2 regions of the Desulfonatronum lacustre DSM 10312 genome follow, and region 1 is predicted to be linked to the other one. Evidence: riboswitches for the same ligand, from Rfam matches in the RefSeq annotation. Region 1 holds a riboswitch; the other holds the start of a gene.
What was found. A riboswitch is a leader RNA that binds a small molecule or an ion and turns the genes downstream of it on or off. The one in region 1 is predicted to bind cobalamin.
Positions count from the first base shown of each region.

Region 2: another riboswitch for cobalamin. It lies ahead of DESLA_RS18945 (anaerobic ribonucleoside-triphosphate reductase activating protein); the one in region 1 lies ahead of DESLA_RS19610 (sirohydrochlorin cobaltochelatase).

Region 1 covers NZ_KI912608.1:1,896,102-1,902,507, forward strand. The annotation lists gene DESLA_RS21685 (putative metalloprotease CJM1_0395 family protein) at 24-863, shown strand; gene DESLA_RS22870 (hypothetical protein) at 973-1,125, shown strand; cobalamin riboswitch at 1,148-1,376, shown strand; gene DESLA_RS19610 (sirohydrochlorin cobaltochelatase) at 1,509-2,513, shown strand; gene cbiM (cobalt transporter CbiM) at 2,500-3,132, shown strand; gene DESLA_RS0108920 (NikL family nickel/cobalt ECF transporter subunit) at 3,126-3,788, shown strand; gene DESLA_RS19615 (energy-coupling factor transporter transmembrane component T family protein) at 3,962-4,732, shown strand; gene DESLA_RS19620 (energy-coupling factor ABC transporter ATP-binding protein) at 4,732-5,382, shown strand; gene DESLA_RS0108940 (iron ABC transporter substrate-binding protein) at 5,567-6,406, shown strand, end outside.
Region 2 covers NZ_KI912608.1:1,153,166-1,159,571, forward strand. The annotation lists gene DESLA_RS0105495 (S41 family peptidase) at 1-1,159, shown strand, start outside; gene DESLA_RS18935 (divergent polysaccharide deacetylase family protein) at 1,185-2,687, shown strand; gene DESLA_RS0105505 (cupin domain-containing protein) at 2,684-3,055, shown strand; gene DESLA_RS21545 (hypothetical protein) at 3,092-3,619, shown strand; cobalamin riboswitch at 3,769-3,956, shown strand; gene DESLA_RS18945 (anaerobic ribonucleoside-triphosphate reductase activating protein) at 4,015-4,677, shown strand; gene DESLA_RS0105520 (ribonucleoside triphosphate reductase) at 4,671-6,406, shown strand, end outside.

The DNA.
Region 1 (6,406 bases):
CAAGTCCTCTTGCGCCGAGAGACGTGGTCAGCCTCAGCCACCGCACGGATCAGGACAGCCAGAGACTCAAAGGCGACCAGGGCCAGGCTCCTGCCCTGGGCCTGGATATGGGTTACGGACCGGACGCCCGTCCGGTATCGGCCGGCGTCTTCGAAGAGCAGCGCCACAGAGAGCCGTTCACCAGGAAAGAAGGCCAAGGCGACGCAGCCCCGGACCAGGACGATGATCCCAAGGAAGCGCACGCCGCGGACCGGAACGGCAGCGACATGCAGGACGAAATCAACGCGGTGCGCGACGAGTCCGAGCTGTCGTCGGAGGATCGTCAGGTTCTGGAGCAGCTTCGGCAGCGCGATGCCGAGGTCCGGGCTCATGAACAGGCCCATGTGGCCGCCGGAGGGCAATATGTCACCGCCGGGGTCAGCTACACCTACGAAACCGGCCCGGACGGACGGCAATACGCCGTGGGCGGGGAAGTGAGCATCGACACCTCTCCAGTGCCCGGCAATCCGGAGCAGACCGAACAGAAGGCCCAGACCATCCGCCGGGCCGCCCTGGCCCCGGCCAGCCCCTCCCCTCAGGACGTCAAGGTAGCGACCAGCGCGGCCCAAATGGAAGCCGAGGCCCGGATGGAGCGCATTCAGAACGAGCAAGCAGAGCGCCAGGCCGACGACGGCCATCCATCCCCAAACCTTGGCCAGGACCAGACTGCGTCCGACCATGCCGGATTTTTCAGTCGCTCCCCGGATTCCGCCTTTCCCACCACATTCCCGCCAATCTCCGAAACCTCGCCTGCCCACCGAGCTCCATCCGTCCAGGCCTATCGCACCCAACTGGCCATGGTTGAGACGGGGAATCCGTTTTAGCTGATATCCGGCCAAAACCAGAGGCCAAGCCCAGCAGGGCCATTTTGTTCTCTGGAAAATATCCATACTTTCAAAGTGGTAGATTGCAGGGTGTTCAAGGGGACCCCCCATGGGTGGGCCAGCAACCATCGAAATCGAAATCGCTATCGAAATCGGGATGTTACCAGAAATCGATTTCGATCACGATTTCGATTTCGATACCGATCCAGAGCGCCCGTGGTTCGAGAACAAAATTGCCCTGCCAAGCCCAGGGAACGTTTGACTCCCCGCCCCATCCCGGATACGAGAGCCGAAAACATGCTGGTTCTCCGTTATGGAGACGAAGAGGGAATCCGGTGCGATACCGGAGCGGACCCGCCGCTGTAACCCCAGCTCCCCCCTATGTTTCGGGGAGAAGCGAAGCGTTCCTGAAGACGCCACTGTCCCGATTCGGCAATCCACGTCGAAAACGGATGGGAAGGCGGAACGACTTCCTGGGGAAGCCAGAAGACCTACCGGCATCAGGCCCCAAGGCAACGGGTGTTTTGCCGCTTCAGGGGATGTCCCGCCAGTGCCCCGACGTTTCCGGCCCGACGCGCCGACAACCCAGCCTCCCAAGCACGCCGAACACTCGTTTCCCGTCCCGTTCTTTTCCGGAGGGAATCGATGCAGACCGATCCGCACCCACATGGCCGACATCGTCACGGCCCCGACCATCACGACCATCATTTCAAATGTGGTCATGGCCATGAGCATGACCATGACCACGACCACGATCATCACCATCATGGCCCTGAAGCTCCCGTCGGTCCCAAGCGTCCGGGCATTCTGCTGGTCGCCTTCGGCACCACGGTGGTCCCGGCCCGCCAAGCCTACGACCGGTTCGAAGCCCAGGTCCGCGACCGATATCCGGATGTGCCCCTGGCCTGGGGGTTCACCGCGCACAAGGTCCGGCGCAAGCTGGCCGACCAGGGCCTGCCCCACGACTGCGTGGCCGTGGCCTTGAGCCGGATGCACGACCAGGGCGTGACTCATCTGACCGTCCAATCCCTGCACACCATCCCCGGGGTGGAGTACTTCTGGACCCAAAACCTGGCCAAGGCCTACGAACATCCGCGCAAGGGATTCATCCAGGTCGCCCTGGGCGCGCCGCTCCTGAACGATCAGGAAGACCTGCGCCGGGTCGCGGACTGCCTGCCGGGGTTCATTCCCCAGGAGCGCCGCCCCGACGAAGCCGTGATCCTGGCCGGACACGGCACCTACCACGACGGCCAGCAACGCTACCTGGACCTGCAAACCCATTTTCAGGACCGCGATCCGCTGCTGCACACGGCCCTGCTCATGGGCGAGCCGAGCCTTTCGGCCATCATGGCCAAGCTTCAGGAACAACGAATTTCCACGGTTTGGCTGCTGCCCTTCATGGCCGTCTGCGGCCATCACGTCCAGAAGGACATGTATGGGGACCGCCCCACTTCCTGGAGCAACCGACTGCGAACCGCCGGATTCGAGGTCCGGGAACACGCCGCCGGAACCATTGAATCTCCGTGCTTCCGGTCCATCTGGCTGGACCACCTGGACACGGCCATGAACGACCTTGGCTTGGCCCATCAGGAGCACGAGCCAGGCCCCGCCCAGCCCGATCACGGAGGCGCCGACCATGCACATCACTGAAGGCGTTCTTTCCGCTCCGGTCCTGGCTCTGGGCGCGGCCACCACGCTCACCGGGCTGTGGCTCGGCCTGCGCCGACTGGACGAGGACCGGCTGGTCCTGGCCGCGGCCCTGGCCGCGGTCTTTTTCATCGGCTCCCTGATCCATATCCCTCTGGGCCCCGGCAGCGTCCACCTGCTGCTCAACGGCCTGGCCGGCCTGCTCCTGGGCTGGGTCGCCTTTCCGGTGATCTTCGTGGGGCTGCTGCTCCAAGCCCTGCTTTTTCAATTCGGCGGCCTGCTGGTCCTGGGCGTGAACACCACGGCCGTGGCGTTGCCCGCCGTGGTCTGCGGCCTGATCCTGCGGCCCTGGCTGGCCCGGGGCGGCAAGCCGGCCCTGTGTGCCGGACTGCTGGCCGGCGCGGGCGCGGTGCTGGGCACGGCCCTGTTGGCCGGAACGGCATTGGCCATGACCGACCAGGGCTTCCTGACCGCAGCCAAACTGGTGGTCCTGGCCCATCTGCCGATGGCTGCCATCGAGGGCGCGATGACCCTGTTCGTGGTCGGCTTCCTGGGCCAGACCCGACCCGACCTCCTGACCTGCGCCCTTCCCCCTACCACGGAAGGAGGTTCGCCATGTTGAATCCCGCTCCAATCCGACTTGGACTTCTCGTCCTTGCGCTGTTTTCCATCACGGCCCCTTGGTGCACCACCACGGCCCATGCCCACCGCCTGCTGCTCATGGCCTGGGTTCAGGGAGACCGGCTGGTGGTGGAGACCGCCTTCGGCACCGGCCAGATCGGCGCGAACATGGCCATCACCGTTCAGGACGCCGTCACCGGCGACGTGCTGCTTTCCGGCACCACGGACGCCCAGGGCCTGTACGAGGTCGCCCTGCCCGCCACGGCCCTGGAACGCCGCGCCCCTCTTCTGGTCCAGGCCACGGACGGAGCCGGCCACTTGGCCGAGCAAACCATCGCCCCCGACGAACTCCCCGCACTTGACATACCTTCGACGGCCTCTCCCTCACCCCCAGAAGCCACAGGTCTCCCATCCTTCCCAGATCATTCCGCAGATCATTCCCCAAGCCAGCTCTCCATGCTGCTCCAACAGGCCGTCGCCGAAGCCGTGCGCCAGGAGATCGCCCCCCTGCGTCGGGAAATCCTGGCCCTGAGCCAACGCGGCCCAGGCATCCCGGAAATCGTCGGCGGCATCGGCTGGATCGTCGGGCTGGCCGGCCTGGGCGCGTTGCTGTTACGCCGAAAAACGGCAACAACGTCTCGCCCCGGTGATCGGTAATTCCAATTTAATCCGATAATACTTTATTCGCTTGAAAAAATGCCGTCATCGGTGTCGGCGTCGGTATCGGGATCGGAATCGATACTGTTTTGTTCGCCTATACCATTAATTCGACCCCGATTCCGATACCGATTCCGACACCGACACCGAAAGAGAAGCTTTGGAAATGGCACATGATGCTTGATGAACCGCTCGCATCCAGGGACTCCCTGAGCCACGGCGCAAGTCCGCTGCACCAGATGGACGCCCGGATCAAAATCCTGACCGTCGCGGTCTGCCTGATCGCGGTTTCAGCGGTTCAAGGTCTCGGGGCCGGGTTGGCGGCGCTGCTCTTCGGGCTGGGGCTGACCCGTCTGGCCTGCCAGCCCCTGGGCCGCGTGGCCGTAAGGCTGATCCCGGCCAACGTCTTTTTTCTCGGCCTGATCCTGGTCCTCGGCCTGACCTATCCCGGCCCGGCCCTGGCCGCCGTTCCGTGGCTCAGCCAGGACGGTCTGACCCTGGCCCTGCGGATCGGTCTCAAAGGCAACGCCCTGCTCCTGATTTTCATTGCCCTGCTCTGCACCTCGTCCGTGCCCGCCCTGGCCCAGGCGATGCGCCGCCTGAGGCTGGGCCGCAAATTGTCGCTGCTCCTGGCGCTGACCTTTCGCCAACTCTTCCTGGTGGCCGAGGAATTTCAGCGCCTGCACCGGGCCGCCCTGGCCCGCGGCTTCGTCCCCCAATGCTCCCGGCATACCTACCGGACCATTGCCGTGCTTTTCGGCCAGACCCTGCTCCGGAGTCTGGCCCGGGCCGAGCGGATCCACGGAGCCATGCTCTTGCGCGGCTTCAACGGCCGCTTTCGCACCCTGGACAGCGACACCTGGAGCGCGTCCCAGGCGGTCCTGGCATCCGCGCTCTGCATCCCTCCGGTGCTGATCACCTTGCACGACCGGTTGACCTGGTGATGACCCAAGAGACGACACCGCCCCTGCTGGCCCTGCGGGAGGCCTTCGTGGCCCACGGCCCTTCGGCTCCACCGGTTCTGGAAGACGTTCATCTCTCCCTGGACCCCGCGGAGCGCGTCGGCCTGGTCGGCCCCGTGGGCAGCGGAAAAACCACCCTCCTGCTCACCCTGGTCGGCCTGATCCCGCTCCGCAAAGGTTTATTGCTTTTCCAAGGCCGCCCCGTGCGGACCAAAACGGACCTCGCGGCCCTGCGCCGCGGCGTTGGTCTTGTTTTTCAGAACCCCGACGACCAGCTCTTTTCCCCCACGGTCCTGGAAGACGTGGCCTTCGGACCGCTGAACCTGGGCCGCTCTTCGGCTGAGGCCAGGGCTGAATCCTTGGCCATCCTGGACCAACTGCACCTGTCCCACCTCGCCCATCGCCAGCCCCACACCTTGTCCGGCGGCCAAAAGCGCCTGGTCAGCCTGGCCACGGTTCTGGTCATGCAGCCCCAGATCCTGCTCCTGGACGAACCCACCAACGACCTGGACGCCCGTTCCCGGGACATGGTCCTCCACGCCCTGACCTCTTCTCCCCGAACCATGCTCATCGCCAGCCACGACATGGAACTGCTGAATATCCTGACCACTCGCAGCATCACGCTGGGGTGAGCGGTTTCAGGAAACGCTCCAGACGCGGACCAGCCGCATCCCAAGACGAGCAAATCATAACACGACCACCGCACCATCGTGCCACGAAGATATTATTTGTATTTTTTTATTGCAAACAGAATGGAATCTGATGTATTCATTCCATTCTTGTTCCATGTAACCCAGCAACCACGAGGCTCCGAGCATGTGTATCCAAAAATCCCGGCTCAACTTCCTGGCGACCTTGACGGTCTTGTTCACGATTTTCGCTACTCCACTCCACGCCCAAGACACCCGGACCATCATGGACATGCTCGACCGGGAAGTCGTTGTCCCCAACCAGGTTGACCGAGTGATCTGCTCCGGTTCCGGATGTCTGCGATTGCTGGTCTACCTGCAAGGGCAAGACCGGATCGTGGGCGTGGACAGCGCGGAAAAAGGCGGACTGCCCTTTGGCGTGGACGCCCGGCCCTATGCCGTGGCCAACCCGGGATTCGGAGATTTTCCGCTATTCGGCGAATTCCGCGGCCACGACAACCCGGAACTCATCGCGGCCCTGGATCCGGCCCCGCAGGTGATCATCAAGGCCAACGCCCAGCGGGACGGCGGGGCTGAAGCCTTGCAGGCCAAGACCGGCATCCCGGTTGTGGGCCTGGGCTACGGCAACCTGACCCATGGCCGGGAACACCTGAATCAGACCCTGCGGATCATGGCCCAGGTCATCGGCGAGGAGGAACGAGCCGAGGCGGTGATCGCCTTTTTCGACGCCCTCCAGGCCGACCTGGAGCAGCGGGCCGCCCGGGTCGCGGCGGATGACCGCCCGAGCACCTTCATCGGCGGCATCGCCATGCGCGGAGGCCATGGCTTTGCCTCCACCGAACCGGCCTATGCGCCCTTCGCCTTTCTGAACGTCCGCAACATGGCCGGGGATTTATCCAAGGGCGAAACCGGCGGCTCCCATGCCACGGTGGCCAAGGAACAGCTGCTGCTCTGGGATCCGGAGGTCGTCTTCCTGGATATTTCCACAACCCGGTTGCAAGGCGGG
Region 2 (6,406 bases), 740 kb from region 1:
GGTTTTGGACTTGGTGGAGCGCTATTACGTTCAGGACGTGGATCGCAACGAGATGATCCAGGGCGCCATCCGGGGCATGCTTCAGGAACTGGATCCCCATTCCAGCTTCATGACCCAGGACGCCTTCCGGGAAATGCAGATCGACACCTCCGGCGAGTTCACGGGGATCGGCATTGAGATCAGCCTCGTGGAAGGCAGGCTGACTGTCGTGTCCCCCATCGAGGACACCCCGGCTTTCCGTGAGGGGCTCAAATCCGGAGATCACATCCTGGAGATCGACGGCCAGTCCACCCAGGACATCACGATCATGGACGCCGTGAAGCTGATTCGAGGCCCCCGGGGCACCACCGTGGATATGACCATCCTGTCCAAGGGCGAGACCGTTCCCCGCACCGTGACCATCACCCGGGACGTCATCCCGATGCACACGGTCAAGCTGTTCGAATTGGAACCCGGCGTGGTCCTGATGCGACTGACCAGCTTCAAGGAAACCACCATGGACGACCTGCGGGAAGCCCTGGACCGATTCGACCTTGATCAGCGCGTCGGCCTGATCCTTGATCTGCGCAACAACCCCGGCGGATTGCTGAACCAGGCCGTGGCCGTGGCCGACGCCTTTTTGCACGAGGGCAAAATCGTCTACACCAAGGGGCGGTCGGCTCAGGCGGAAATGAATTTCGACGCATCCCGAAACGTGCTGGACAAGGAAACCCCCATGGTGGTGCTGATCAACGCCGGCTCCGCCTCTGCCTCGGAAATCGTCGCCGGGGCCCTGCAGGACCACGGACGGGCGCTGATCCTGGGTGAGCAGACCTTCGGCAAGGGGTCCGTGCAGACGATCATCCCCCTGGCCGACGGCTCCGGGATCAAGCTGACCACGGCGGTCTACTATACGCCCAACGGCCGCTCCATCCAGGCCAAGGGCATCGACCCGGACATTTCCGTTCCCTTCGTCGCCTTGAATGACGACCAGCGAGAAGGACGCATGCCTTTGGTTCGCGAAGGCGACCTGATCCGACACCTGGAAACCGGCCCGATTCCTCCGGACCAACGCGATCAACCCAGGCCTCAAGCTCTGGAAATGCTCGAACGGGACAATCAGCTGCGCCTGGCCTTGGAAATGGTCAAAGCCATGCCCAGGCTCAAGGCGCTCCGTTAACCACGCAAACCGACATGGGTCGGCGATGACCGGTAAAACAGCGAAAAAAAGCGGCAAGCCCTCCCGCTCTTCCACTTCCACGAAAAGTGGTGGTAAGAGCGGGGGCAAGCCCAAGAAAACCACCGCCAAAACCAGCCGCAAACGATCATCCCGCAGGGGTTTTTCCAAGCTCTGGGTGATGCTCATGGCCGCGGCCACCGGGTTGACCGCCATCACCCTTGTCTGGGCCTTGAGCCTCTCCCCCGTGGATACCTTGTCCACGGACGTCGCGACTATCGACAAGCCTGTCTCCGCTCCACCCCCAACCTCCGCTGCACCGTCCGCTTCCCGCTCCACCCCCCGGTCCGCGCCTGCGCAGCCGGACAGGGTCGCCAGTTTGACGACTCCTGCCCCCACAAACCACATCCGCGCCCGAATCGCGCCCGATGCCGCCCCCCCGGCTCCCTCACGGCGCCAAGGCTTGGTTTACGAAATATTCGATACGGAACTGCTGGAACAGCAGGTCAAGGAAGTCGACCTGGCCCTGGTCCAGACCATCATGGAGTTGAACCTGGACCCTCGTTCGGTGCGTCATCTGGATATTCAGATGAAAACCCGCAACGGGCAGAAATATCATACCCAATCCTTGGCCATCGGATTGGACCGGGACGCCCGAAGCTTTGAGCAGACCTTGCGCCGGAATCTGGAACTCTGGGTCCAAAGCGCGGAACTGCGTCAGATCAACAAAAAATCCGGCAAGCAAGAGTGGCGAATAACCCTGCTCAACCTGCCCACACACACCCTGTTCCTGGAGGAACACGGTCGCAAACCATCCCCGCCTCCCCCGCCGGCCTCGCCGGGAATCGGGCCGCGGCTGGTGGTGGTGATCGACGACCTTGGCGAGAACGTACACCAAGCCCAGGAACTGGCCGCCCTCTCCTTCCCGGTGACCTTCGCCGTTTTGCCCAATATTTCCAAAAGTCGGGAAGTGGCCCGGATCGGGGCCGCGGCGGGTCGCGACGTGCTCCTGCACCAGCCCATGGAACCCCTGGACTACCCCCACCGGGCCGACCCCGGCCCCGGGGCCCTGTTCGTGGGCATGGAGGACGAACAAATCCTGAGAATCCTGCGGGACAATTTGGCCCAGGTTCCTCAGGCCATCGGCATCAACAACCACATGGGCTCCCGGTTCACCGCCGACGAGTCGGGCATGTCCACGGTGCTCCAGGAATTGAAGCGCCGCGACCTCTTTTTTCTGGACAGCCTGACCACCGGAAGCTCCGTCGCGGACAAACAGGCCCGCAAAGTCGGCCTGGAGCACCTGCGCAGACATATTTTCCTGGACAACATTCCCAATGTCCAGGCAATTCTGTTTCAACTACGCAAAGCCGAGCAACTGGCCCATAACCAGGGCCAGGTGATAGCCATCGGCCACCCCTACCCGGAAACCCTGGAAGCCTTGAAGCTCTGGGAGCGGGAACGTGATCAGCGGATCAACGTCGTCTCCCTCGGCTCCCTGCTCTCACGCCGATCATTGGCCGAGCGTTGAAAGCGCGACTCGCCATGCTCAACCTGTTCGCCATCCCAAAGGGCCCCATGCCCGAGGAACGCGTCGATCTGCTGGCGCGTGGGGACGGGTTGCGCATCGAACGAATCATCTCGCTGGGCCATGTTTCGCCTCCCGATTTCTGGTATGACCAAGAATTGGACGAATGGGTCGTCCTCTTGCAGGGCGAGGCGGAAATCCGCTTCGCGGACGGGCGGACCAAGGCCCTCAAAGCCGGAGACTGTCTCTTTCTCCCAGCCGGCCTGGGACATCGAGTGGACCGCACCACCGACGACCCGCCTTGCATCTGGCTTGCCGTGCATGGCCGGATGACCGACGGACCATGGTCCCGCGCCACATTGAACGATTAGGCTTCCCCCGCATCGAAGACCAAAGGAGATCCGATCATGCGCCGAATACGTTTTTCCCTGGCTCTTATCCTGTTCGCGCTCCTGGCCGTCGGTTGTTCCTACTCCAGCGTCGGCCACTTGCAGCGCCAGCCCTGGGTATTGAACGCGGAACAACAATTGGAGATGCGTTTCTGGCGGTTTTCCTATGTCGCGGAATCCTTCGGCGGACAGTACAGAGTCAAGGGGCGGGCGACGCCCAAGACGGAAAGCCTCCCCGCCGACCTGGGTTGGATCGAGGACTTGTGGCTGGCCGCTTATCTCAGTGATGATCAGGGACGGGTGTTGGCTCAGGATTTGCGGGTTTATTCCAGCCTCCTACTGGACCCCGACCAAGGCGTGTCCTTCACTTTTACCCTGCGTCCGGACCGACTGAACCGCACGGCCTCCCTCCAGATCACCTTCGGCTACAACATGACCCTCACCCCGGATGAACACTACATGGCCCAGGAAACCCCGGAAAAGAAACACGCTGGGGAGCGCGGCGCGGTGTTCTTCGCCCATGAGGGGGCATTGACCAGGTTTTAAGCCGCAGGCTGGTGGCAAAGTCGGCGATTATTCCGTCCAGTCGTCCACGTGCCAATTCCGCCACTTCGTCGCGACTTCTGGACATTGTCACGGATTCTTTTTAAGTACGTCACACGCATGGTTGAACTCGTTTTCAACGAACGACCACGCCACGTCTCCTTGCTTCAGGTCGCCGCATGGCGCCAAGAGGGAACCCGGTGCGATTCCGGGACGGTCCCGCCGCTGTAAGTCCCATTCAACCTGACTGGCTTCGCATGGCCACTGGAACCGTGTTCCGGGAAGGCCCGCCAAAGTCGGGGGGACAAGTCAGAAGACCTGCCTGAAGCGCATTTGTCGCGGGACACGCGGATGTCCAGGCGGCCGTTCCCCGGGGCTTTTCAGCCCCATCGCTGACTATGCGGAACCACCCTTCCCCCTGGTCCAGGCTGCGCGGCCTGGAGCCGCTGAGTTTGTGCGACTGGCCGGGTCGCGTCTGCGCCGTGCTGTTTCTTGGCGGCTGCGACCTGCGCTGCCCCACGTGCCACAACTTCCATCTGGCCTGGAACTCCGAAGACGATCCCCGTATCTCTCGCGACCACGTTCTGAACTTTCTCGACCAGCGAGCCCCCTGGTTGGACGGCCTCGTGGTCACCGGCGGAGAACCGGCATTGTCCACGGACCTTCCCGAATGGCTCGCCGAACTCCGAAACCGGTTTGGCTTGCCCGTCAAGCTGGATACCAACGGCATGCACCCCGACATCGTGGAGCGGATTTTGGACAACCAAGCCGCAGACCTGGTGGCCGTGGACGTCAAAGGCCCGTGGTCCAAATATCCCGCGTTGACCGGAAACAAAATTTCCGCTCGTGAAGCCAAGGCAACCCTGGGCCGGATCTTCAAGCTCGCCGAAGGCCACCCGAAACACTTTCTCTTCCGAACCACCCTGGTCCCCCTGTTGACGCCGGAAGACCTCCGGGAGACCCGGTCTTTCCCGCCTTCCGGATTTCTCCTGCAGACCCAGCCTTTTCGCCAGCCATCCCGCCCTTTCCAGGGCCATCATCACAAGGAGCAATCATGCTGACCCACATTTGCAAACGTGACGGCCGCACCGAAACCTGGGCCGTGGACAGGATCGCTGCGGCCGTTCTCAAGGCATTGAGATCCTGTGGAATCCAGGACGCGCTTTTGGCCGACCGCCTGGCCCGCAAGGTGGAGGAACGCCTGGCCGAAGCCGGCCTGACCGTCCCGGACCAGGAGCAGGTTCAGGATCAGGTCGAAGCCGTGTTGATGCAGTCCCGCTTGTTCGACGTGGCCAAGCGCTACATCCTGTACAGAGAGAAACGCCGCCAAATCCGGGAACAAAAGGCCGCGTTCCTGGACATCATGGAAACCATCGACGCCTACGTAAACAAATCCGATTGGCGGGTGGCCGAAAACGCCAACATGTCCCACTCCTTCCAGGGCCTGATGCTGCACCTTTCCGGCACGGTTCAGGCCCGTTACGCCCTGGAAAAATATCCCCTGGAAGTCCGTCAGGCCCATGAACACGGCTACCTGCACATCCACGACCTGTCCTTCGGCCTGGCCGGATACTGCGCCGGGTGGAGCCTGCGCGACCTCCTTCTGGAAGGCTTCAACCTGGAAGGCCGCTCCTCCTCCGGTCCGCCCAAACACTTCGACTCCGCTTTGGGCCAGATGGTCAACTTCCTGGGCACCCTGCAAAACGAATGGGCCGGGGCACAGGCCTTCAACAACGTGGACACCTATCTCGCGCCCTTCGTCCGTCATGACGAATTGGACTACCGACAGATTCGTCAGGCCGTCCAGAAATTCGTCTTCAATCTGAACACCACCTCCAGATGGGGCGGTCAGAGCCCGTTCACCAACCTGAGCTTCGACCTGGCTCCGCCCAAGCACCTGGCTTCCGAAGCAGTGATCATCGGCGGTCGGCTCCATGACAGCCAGACCTACGCGGACTTCGGACCGGAGATGGAGATGATCAACCGGGCCTTCCTGGAAGTCATGCTTCAGGGTGACTACCACGGCCGTATTTTCTCCTTTCCCATTCCGACCTACAACGTGACCGAGAACTTTCCTTGGGAGACCGAGGTGGGCGAGCTGCTGCTCCAGCTTACGGCCAAATACGGGGTGCCGTACTTCCAGAACTTCATCAATTCAGACTTCAAGCCCGAGGACGTCCGCTCCATGTGCTGCCGGTTGCAGATGGACCTGCGCGAACTGCGCAAAAAGGTCGGCGGGTTGTTCGGTGCCGGGGATTTAACCGGGTCCATCGGCGTGGTCACCCTGAACCTGCCCAAGCTGGCTTTTCTGGCCCACGACGAGGCGGACTATCTGGACCTGCTCACCGAGTACGCCGAACTGGCCCGGGACAGCCTGGAGTTCAAGCGCAAGCTGATCAACGACAACCTGGAACGGGGCATGTTTCCCTTCACCCGGCGCTACCTGAAAAACGCCTACCGCGGGCATTTTTCCACCATCGGCGTGGTGGGCGGTCACGAGGCGTGCCAAAATCTGCTGGGCAAGGGCATCGAAACCCCGGCCGGGATCCGGCTGATGCGGACCACCCTGCTCCACCTCCAGGACCTGACCCGACGCTTCCAGGAAGAGACCGGCAACCTGTACAACCTGGAGGCCACCCCGGCCGAAGGCGTGAGCTACCGGCTGGCCAAGCTGGACAAGACGCTCTACGCCGGGATCAAGGCCTCGGGCAACGGCGTGCCGTACTACACCAACTCCACGGCCCTGCCCGTGGACCTGGGGCTGGACGTCTTCGCGGCCCTGGAGCACCA